Regions from separate parts of the Pseudomonas sp. CYM-20-01 genome, predicted to be linked through region 3. Evidence: predicted binding sites of a transcription regulator. Region 3 holds the regulator's gene; each other region holds the start of a gene.
The links. The regulator sigma-54, encoded in region 3, starts transcription at its own class of promoters, with help from an activator protein. The targets are predictions, from matches to a motif close to ANTGGCATNNANNTTGCTNT.
Positions count from the first base shown of each region.

Region 1: glnA (type I glutamate--ammonia ligase) is a predicted target of sigma-54. The motif match lies at 1,404-1,423, and genes of this name have one in related genera.
Region 2: M2497_RS22895 (flagellar hook-length control protein FliK) is a predicted target of sigma-54. The motif match lies at 1,316-1,335, and genes of this name have one in related genera.

Region 1 is NZ_AP025169.1:584,660-587,754, reverse strand. Features, by position in the region: gene thiI (tRNA uracil 4-sulfurtransferase ThiI) at 1-1,189, opposite strand, end outside; gene glnA (type I glutamate--ammonia ligase) at 1,524-2,930, shown strand; gene M2497_RS02625 (DUF6124 family protein) at 3,007-3,095, opposite strand, start outside.
Region 2 is NZ_AP025169.1:5,067,544-5,070,638, forward strand. Features, by position in the region: gene M2497_RS22895 (flagellar hook-length control protein FliK) at 1-1,266, opposite strand, end outside; one part of gene M2497_RS22900 (IS3 family transposase) at 1,766-2,226, shown strand; one part of gene M2497_RS22900 (IS3 family transposase) at 2,225-3,095, shown strand, end outside.
Region 3 is NZ_AP025169.1:1,224,858-1,227,952, forward strand. Features, by position in the region: gene ptsN (PTS IIA-like nitrogen regulatory protein PtsN) at 1-172, opposite strand, end outside; gene raiA (ribosome-associated translation inhibitor RaiA) at 183-488, opposite strand; gene M2497_RS05385 (RNA polymerase factor sigma-54) at 564-2,057, opposite strand; gene lptB (LPS export ABC transporter ATP-binding protein) at 2,242-2,967, opposite strand; gene lptA (lipopolysaccharide transport periplasmic protein LptA) at 2,967-3,095, opposite strand, start outside.

The sequences.
Region 1 (3,095 bases), 640 kb from region 3:
CATCCTGGCCCAGTTCGTCGATGACGCGATCGATCGGGACCAGCTTGGCGTTCTCGAGCGCACGCTCCAGGATCGCCATGTCGAATTCTTTCTCTTCATGCTCCACGCGGTGACGCTTGGCGTGGGTCTTGGGGTTCACCGAGATGACCCCGCAGTACTCAGGCATGTGCTTGGCAAAGTCGGCGGTGCCGATTTCTTCTGCCAGGTCGATGATGTCCTGCTTGTGGCTGGCGATCAGTGGGCGCAGTACCAGCTTCTCGGTAACGCAATCGATGATCGACAGGTTCGGCAGCGTCTGGCTCGATACCTGGGAGATCGCTTCACCGGTGACCAGCGCGTCGATCTGCAACTGGTCGGCGATCCGCGAGGCAGCGCGCAACATCATACGCTTCAATACCACGCCCATATGACCGTTATCGACTTTGCCGAGAATTTCGCCCAGCACTTCCTCGAACGGTACGCTCACAAATAGCACGCGCTGGGAGCTGCCGTACTTCTTCCAGATAAAGTGCGCAACTTCCATCACGCCCAATTCGTGTGCACGCCCGCCCAGGTTAAAGAAGCAGAAGTGGCTCATCAGGCCGCGACGCATGATCTGGTAGGCCGCCACCGTGGAATCGAAACCGCCGGACATCAGTACCAGGGTCTGTTCCAGGGCGCCCAGCGGGTAACCGCCGATGCTGTTGTGCTGGCTGTGGATCACAAACAACCGTTGGTCGCGAATTTCCATGCGCACTTCAATTTGCGGTGCTTTCAGGGAAATTCCGGCGGCGCCGCACTCGCGACGCAGCTTGCTGCCGACGTATTTCTCGACATCCATGGAGCTGAAGCTGTGCTTGCCGGCACGCTTGCAGCGCACCGAAAAGATCTTGCCTTCAAGCTCACTGCCATAGTGCTGTTTGCACTTCTCGGTGATGTCGTCGAAGTCGCCCAACGGGTACTCATCGACCTGCAGGAAATGCGCGATGCCCGGCATGCAACTCAGGCGCTCGGTCATGTCCTTCAAGGCTTTGGGCTCGGTGACACGGGTTTCCAGCTCGAGGTTGTCCCACACACCGTTCACCACCACAGCCGGGTCCAAGTCACGGAGCACGGCACGGATGTTCTTGGCCAACTGACGGATGAAACGCGTCCGTACCGGTCGGCTTTTGATGGTGATCTCGGGGAAGACTTTAACGATTAATTTCATGGAAACAGCGCGCGCCGGGCCTGCTGAAAAAGGGGGGCGCGGATTATAGCGGAAATCGCTCAAGGTTTAACCAGTTAATATGCATCGCAAGCGCAACGCACTAAAGAGGTGCATTTACGCATCCTTGCGCTACATTGCGGTGCGCTATTTTTGGGCTTTTGTCGCAATGCACCTTTATAGGGGCGTTTTTGGAGCAGAAAACCCATGTTGGCGCACTGGCATGCAATTTGCTCTCTTGTGAGGCAGGTTGCCATGGCGGAGTATCCGCGCCGGCATCACCCACATTCTAAGGGCTAACTCCACTACCCCAGCCCGAAGCCACCCGGAGGACACTATGTCGAAGTCGGTTCAACTCATCAAAGATCATGACGTTAAATGGATTGATCTGCGCTTCACGGACACCAAAGGCACTCAGCACCACGTGACCATGCCGGCTCGCGACGCGCTGGATGAAGCTTTCTTCGAAGAAGGCAAAATGTTCGACGGTTCCTCCATCGCCGGCTGGAAAGGCATCGAAGCCTCCGACATGATCCTGATGCCGGACGACAGCACTGCCGTGCTCGACCCGTTCACCGAAGAAGCCACCCTGATCCTGGTGTGCGACGTGATCGAGCCTTCGACCATGCAAGGCTACGACCGCGACCCACGTGCGATCGCCAAGCGTGCCGAGGAATACCTGAAGTCCACCGGTATCGGTGACACCGTATTCGTGGGCCCAGAGCCAGAATTCTTCATCTTCGACCAAGTGAAGTTCAAGTCCGACATCTCCGGTTCCATGTTCAAGATCTACTCCGAACAAGGCTCCTGGATGTCCGACCAGGACGTGGAAGGCGGCAACCATGGCCACCGTCCAGGTATCAAAGGTGGCTACTTCCCGGTTCCGCCGTTCGACCACGACCACGAAATCCGTACTTCCATGTGCAACGCCATGGAAGACATGGGCTTGGTCATCGAAGTGCACCACCACGAAGTGGCCACTGCCGGTCAGAACGAAATCGGTGTGAAGTTCAACACCCTGGTTGCCAAGGCTGACGAAGTACAAACCCTGAAGTACTGCGTACACAACACTGCCGTGGCTTACGGCCGTACCGCTACCTTCATGCCTAAGCCTCTGTACGGCGATAACGGTTCGGGTATGCACGTTCACCTGTCCATCGCCAAAGATGGCAAGAACACCTTCGCTGGCGAAGGTTATGCCGGCCTGTCCGACACCGCCCTGTACTTCATCGGCGGCATCATCAAGCACGGTAAGGCCCTGAACGGCTTCACCAACCCGTCGACCAACTCCTACAAGCGTCTGGTCCCAGGTTTCGAAGCACCGGTAATGCTGGCCTACTCGGCTCGCAACCGTTCCGCCTCGATCCGTATTCCTTACGTGTCCAGCCCGCGTGCTCGCCGTATCGAAGCCCGCTTCCCGGACCCAGCAGCCAACCCATACCTGGCCTTCGCTGCCTTGGTCATGGCCGGCCTGGATGGTATCCAGAACAAGATCCACCCAGGCGACGCCGCCGACAAAAACTTGTACGACCTGCCGCCTGAAGAGGCCAAAGAGATCCCACAAGTGTGCGGCAGCCTGAAAGAAGCCCTGGAAGAACTGGACAAGGGCCGTGCGTTCCTGACCAAAGGCGGCGTGTTCAGCGACGACTTCATCGACGCTTACATCGGCCTGAAAAGCGAAGAAGAAATCAAGGTGCGTACCTTCGTACACCCACTGGAATACGAGCTGTACTACAGCTGCTGATCCGGTAGCGCTGCGTCCTTAAGAGCGGCGTGACGAAAAAAGACCTCCCTCGGGAGGTCTTTTTTTTGCCTGGGATTTAGCGGGTCGGGGCATGGCGGTCGAGCATCTGGCCGACCATCTGCGTGCCCAACGCACTCAGTTGGTGAATGGCCAAGGTGGTGTCAC
Region 2 (3,095 bases), 2.8 Mb from region 3:
GTGGTTGCCGCTGTCGCCATTGTCACCACCGCGCCCGCCGCTACCGCTCACACCACGGGTCTGGGCCTGCTGCTGTTGTTGCTCCTGCCCACGGGACTGGTCCGACACGTTCACGTCCACCTGGCCCATGCCCTGCTGGGCAAACATCTCCCGCAAGCGCCCGGACTGGCTTTCCAACGCTTCACGCACTACCGGGTGGGCACTCATGAAGTTGACCTGGGCCTGTTGGTCGGCGGTCATGTTGACCTTGATATCCAGGCGGCCGAGCTCAGCGGGTTGCAACTGGATCTCCGCCGACTTGAGGTTGGCGCTGGACAGGTACATCACCCGGTTGACGATTTCGTCGGTCCAGCCGCTCTGGTGCATGGCCAATGGTGCATTGGTCACCGGTGGCAAGGCGTTGGCGGTTTTCGGCGTGGCCGCCTGGGTCAATGCGGCCAGGCGGTTGGCGAAGTCATCGACACGGGTGTCGCTGCTGGCGTTCTTCAGGTCCTTGAGACCGTCTTCGATCAACCCGCTGAAAGCCTTGTCGCCGCCCTGGTCGGTGCTGTCCTTGGTGGCTTGCTGATCGACCATATTGGCCAGGCCGGCGGCGAAATTCTGTGCGGCGGTGGGTTGATCCTGAGTCGGTGCCGGAGCGCTTTTTGCCTGCGCCTGGCTGCTGGCCGATACATGACCGCCCTGCTCCATCGCCAGGCGTACGGCTGGCATGGCATCCAGGGGATCAGCCTCCGGATCGAACGCGGGCTTGGCCTCCTCGGTCGCGGCGACCGGCGCCGCGACCACTGGCTGGGTTTTGTCATCCTTGGCGGTGGTAACGGGCGCGGGTGTTTCAACCGGCACCGGCACGGCTACCGGGGTGACGGTGGCAATCAATGCCGGGTCGACCACCGGGTCGGCCGGAGGCTGCTGCACCAGGGTCGGGTCGGCTGGCGCGTCATCATCCTTGCTGGCGCTGTCGTCGGTTTTGGCCGGCGGCGTGGCAGGCAAGGTATTGCCGCTATCGGCAACGGCTGGCGTGCTGGCGGCAGGCTTGTCATTGCCCGCTGCAGGCTTGGCGCTGGCATCGGACGACTTGCCTGCGGTGGGTTTGGCCGAGCTGTCGTCGGTCTTGACCGAAGGTTTGGACGCCTGGTTGGCAAACACTTGAGCGAAGCCAGGGCCCTTGTCCCGTGGGTCCGCAGCCGCTGCCGGTGGGTTGGCAGAGGGCGCTTGAGGCTTGGCCGCGGGGGCAGCCTGAAGGAGCGAATTGGGGGCGACTGGCATAGGTAAAGGTCTCCACTGCATGGGGGTCGGGGATGCAGCAACTGGAGGTAGAGCAAGAGTTGGGCCAGGTTTTGGGTTTTGTGTGTATATCCATTATTTGGGCAACGGCGGCTTATGGTTCCGCCCTTACGGCGGCTCACTTTTGAAAAGCGCAAAAGTAAGCAAAACGCTCTTGCCCCAACACTCGGCACCTCGCCCAGGCTCGGTGTGCCCGTAATCCGACAGTGATTTGGGGGGCCGCCGCCACGCGCCATCCATGGCGCGGGGCGGCTAAACCGGCATCCCTGCCGGTTTACCCCCCAAATCCCTGCCGAATTCCGGCCAGCGTGTTTGACGGGGCGCCTAAGATCAAAATCAAAAGCAGATCAAAAGCCAGAGCCAGAGCCAGAGCCAGAGCCAGAGCCAGAGCCAGAGCCAGAGCAAACCACCCCCCGGTGTCAGGGTAGTTGTCGTGTCCTCCGCTTTTTAAAAGTATTCCGGGGGCGGCAAGAGTAAGGTCATGCCTTTCTATTCAGAAGAACGCAAAGCTGCGCTGTTGAAAATGATGCTTCCGCCCCTGAGCCTGTCAGCGTCGGAGGTCGCGCGCCGTGAAGGTTGTAGCGACATGTCTCTTCATTATTGGCGTAAGCAAGCTGCTGCCAGAGGTTCTCAGTTGTCCGAAAACAAGCAGTCGCCTGAAAGTTGGTCTGCCGAATCCAAGCTCATGGCAGTCATCGAATCATCAGCTTTGTCGGAGCTGGAGCTGAGTGAGTATTGCCGTCGCAACGGTATTTTCCCTGAGCAAATTGACGGCTGGCGCAAAGCTTTCATTGCCAACAGCACTAATCACTCAGCGCTGAAAAAAGGAATCGCTGGTGAGACCAAGGAGGATAAGAACCGGATTCGGGAGCTGGAGCGTGAGCTGCGCCGAAAGGATGCAGCGCTGGCTGAAACAGTCGCATTGCTGGTGCTGCGAAAAAGCTCAATGCCTACTGGGGGAGCGACGACGAGGACAATTGACCTTGTTGCCAGAACGGCATCTTCTCGTCGACTGGCTCACCGAAGCCATCACTGCGGGCGCCCGCAGGGCGCCTGCGTGTCTAGAAGTCGGTATTTCGCTACGCACGCTACAACGCTGGATCCTGCCCGAAGCGTTGTTGGCAGATGGGCGCACCACGACGGTGAGGCCAGTGCCGAATAATGCTCTGACTGATGTTGAGCGCCAAGCCATCCTGGCCTTGTGCAACAGCAAGGCCTACGCACATCTGCCACCGAGCCAGATCGTGCCACGGCTCGCTGACGAGGGACGTTACATGGCATCGGAGGCAACCTTTTACCGAGTGCTGCGTGCGGCAGATCAGCAGCAGCATCGTTCCCGCGCCAAACGCCCGCATCGCCATGAAGCACCCACCACCTACGCGGCGACAGCCGCCAATCAGGTGTGGTCTTGGGATATCACGTACCTGCCGTCGCCAGTTCGTGGGAAGTTTTACTACCTGTATTTGATCGAAGATATCTACAGCCGAAAGGCTGTGGGCTGGGAAGTTTACGAAGCAGAAAACGGTGAAAAAGCCGCTGTCCTACTGCAACGAAGTGTCACTAGAGAGAAGTGCTGGCGTCAGCCGCTGGTGCTTCACTCGGACAATGGCGCACCGATGAAATCGGTGACGTTACTGACCAAGATGTACGACCTGGGTATCACGCCATCGAGAGGAAGACCCCGGGTAAGCAACGATAATCCTTACTCGGAGTCGCTGTTTAGAACGCTGAAGTACTGCCCGCAGTGGCCGCAGGATGGATTTGGCAGCCTGGATGACGCGCGTATCTGGGTCAGGAATTTTATGGCCTGG
Region 3 (3,095 bases):
TGGAACCGAGTTTTTCACGGGCAATCAGCGCATCGAAGACATCTTGCATCTCCAGATCCGGCACTTCGCGTGCGATCAGGTTGGCAATTTGTTCGAGGGCTTTCTTCTTGCTGCCACCCGGCACGTTCACGAGGGAACGGCCGGGGGTCAGGATGGTTTCAAGTCGGATCATGGGGGGAGAGTTAACGACCTGTACCTTGCATCAGGTGCAGATTCTTTTCCTTATGCTTTATGAGTTGGCGGTCCAGCTTGTCGTAGAGCGAGTCGATCGCCGCGTACATGTCTTCATGTTCCGCATTGGCGACGAGCTTGGCATTCGGTACGTGCAGGGTGGCCTCGATTTTCTGCTTGAGCTTATCGACCTCCATGATGACCTGCACGTTGGTGATCTTGTCAAAATGCCCTGCAAGCTTGTTCAACTTGCTTTCGGTGTACTCACGCAGGGGCTTGGTCACTTCCAGTTGGTGTCCACTGATGTTGACTTGCATACAGCTTCTCCTTCGTTGCCAGTGCATAAAGCGGCAGGCAAAGGCGCCTGCCACTGGAACGCTGTGGCCCGCCCGTCACATCAAACGCTTACGCTCGCTGGAAGGCGCGATCCCAAGGGACTCGCGGTACTTGGCGACGGTTCGACGGGCGACCTGAATGCCTTGTGCCTCCAGTAAACCAGCGATCTTACTGTCACTCAATGGCTTTTTCTGATTTTCCGCCGCAACCAGTTTTTTGATGATCGCGCGGATCGCCGTTGACGAGCATTCGCCGCCTTCGGAGGTGCTGACGTGGCTGGAGAAAAAGTATTTCAGTTCATAAATACCCCGTGGGGTATGCATGAATTTCTGCGTGGTCACGCGTGAAATGGTCGACTCATGCATGCCCACCGCTTCGGCGATGTCATGCAGTACCAGCGGCTTCATCGCCTCGTCGCCGTATTCCAGGAAGCCGCGCTGGTGCTCGACGATCTGGGTGGCGACTTTCATCAGGGTTTCGTTGCGGCTTTGCAGGCTCTTGATGAACCAGCGGGCTTCCTGCAACTGGTTGCGCATGAAGGTGTTATCGGCGCTGGTGTCGGCGCGGCGGACGAAACCGGCGTATTGCGGGTTGACCCGCAGGCGTGGCACCGACTCCTGGTTCAGCTCCACCAGCCACCGCTCGTTGTCCTTGCGCACGATCACGTCGGGGACGACGTATTCGGCTTCGCTGGACTCGATTTGCGAGCCGGGGCGCGGGTTAAGGCTCTGTACCAGCTCGATGACCTGGCGCAGGTCGTCTTCCTTGAGCTTCATGCGGCGCATCAACTGGCTGTAGTCGCGGCTGCCCAGCAGGTCGATGTAGTCGGTGACCAGGCGCTGGGCCTCGGCGAGCCATGGGGTCTTGGCCGGCAACTGGCGCAGTTGCAGCAGCAGGCATTCGCTGAGGGTGCGCGCGCCGATACCGGATGGCTCGAACTGCTGGATGCGGTGCAGGACGGCTTCGATCTCGTCCAGTTCGATATCCAGTTCGGGGTCGAAGGCTTCAAGAATTTCTTCAAGCGTCTCGTCTAGATAACCCTGATTGTTGATGCAGTCGATCAGGGTTACGGCGATCAGGCGATCGGTATCCGACATCGGTGCCAGGTTCAGTTGCCACAGCAGATGGCTCTGCAGGCTCTCGCCGGCGGAGGTGCGGGTGGTGAAGTCCCACTCGTCATCGTCATTGCTGGGCAGGCTGCTGGCGCTGGTCTGGTAGACATCTTCCCAGGCGGTGTCGACCGGAAGCTCGTTGGGAATGCGTTCGTTCCATTCGCCTTCCTCAAGGTTGTCCACCGTGGGGGCGGTTTCCTGGTAGGAGGGTTCCTGCACGTCGGAATTGGGTTTTTGCTCGATGTTATCGGCCAGCGGGTCTGCATTATCGAAGTCGTCGCCTTCTTCCTGGCGTTCGAGCATCGGATTGGACTCCAGGGCCTCCTGGATTTCCTGTTGCAGGTCCAGGGTCGACAATTGGAGCAGGCGGATGGCCTGTTGCAGCTGCGGTGTCATCGTCAGCTGCTGGCCCATTCTCAGGACTAGCGATGGTTTCATGGCAGGGGCTTAACACCTTATTCGCCGGCGCAATGCGCCATCCACGACAGGGCGCGTGAGCGCCAAACATAAGCAAATTATATGCCTGATGTCGGGTGCTTTGCCTAGAGCGCGGTAACAATAAAAATCCGGAGGTTTTCATTGACTCCCGCGCACCTTGGCGAACGCCGTGACACCACGGTGTTTACAGGCGGAACTCGTGACCCAGGTACACTTCCTTGACCAGTTCATTGGCCAGGATGGTAGCGGAATCACCTTCGGCAATCAGTTGGCCGTCATTGACGATATAGGCGGTTTCGCAGATATCGAGCGTCTCACGGACGTTGTGGTCGGTGATGAGCACGCCAATGCCCTTGGCCTTGAGGTGATGGATGATCTGCTTGATGTCGCCGACCGAAATCGGGTCGACGCCGGCAAACGGCTCGTCCAGCAGGATGAACTTGGGGGCAGTGGCCAGTGCGCGGGCGATTTCCACGCGACGACGCTCACCACCGGACAGGCTCATGCCGAGGTTGTCGCGGATATGGTTGATATGGAACTCCTGCAACAGGCTTTCCAGCTCCTTGCGACGGCCGTCACGGTCGAGTTCCTTGCGGGTCTCGAGGATCGCCATGATGTTGTCCGACACCGACAGTTTGCGGAAGATCGACGCTTCCTGCGGGAGATAGCCGATACCGGCCCGTGCGCGGCCGTGCATTGGCTGGTGACTCACGTCCAGGTCATCGATCAGGACACGGCCCTGATCCGCCTGGACCAGACCGACGATCATGTAGAAGCAAGTGGTCTTGCCGGCGCCGTTGGGGCCGAGCAAGCCGACGATCTGGCCGCTGTCGATCGACAGGCTGACGTCGCGCACGACCTGACGGCTTTTATAGGCCTTGGCCAGATGCTGGGCTTTCAGGGTTGCCATTACTCGGCCTTCTTCTTCGGCTGGATAACCATGTCGATGCGTGGACGAGGCGCGGTGACCTTGTTGCCATTGGCACGACCGGCATTAGCGATCTGTTTCACGGTGTCATAGGTGATCTTCTCACCTTC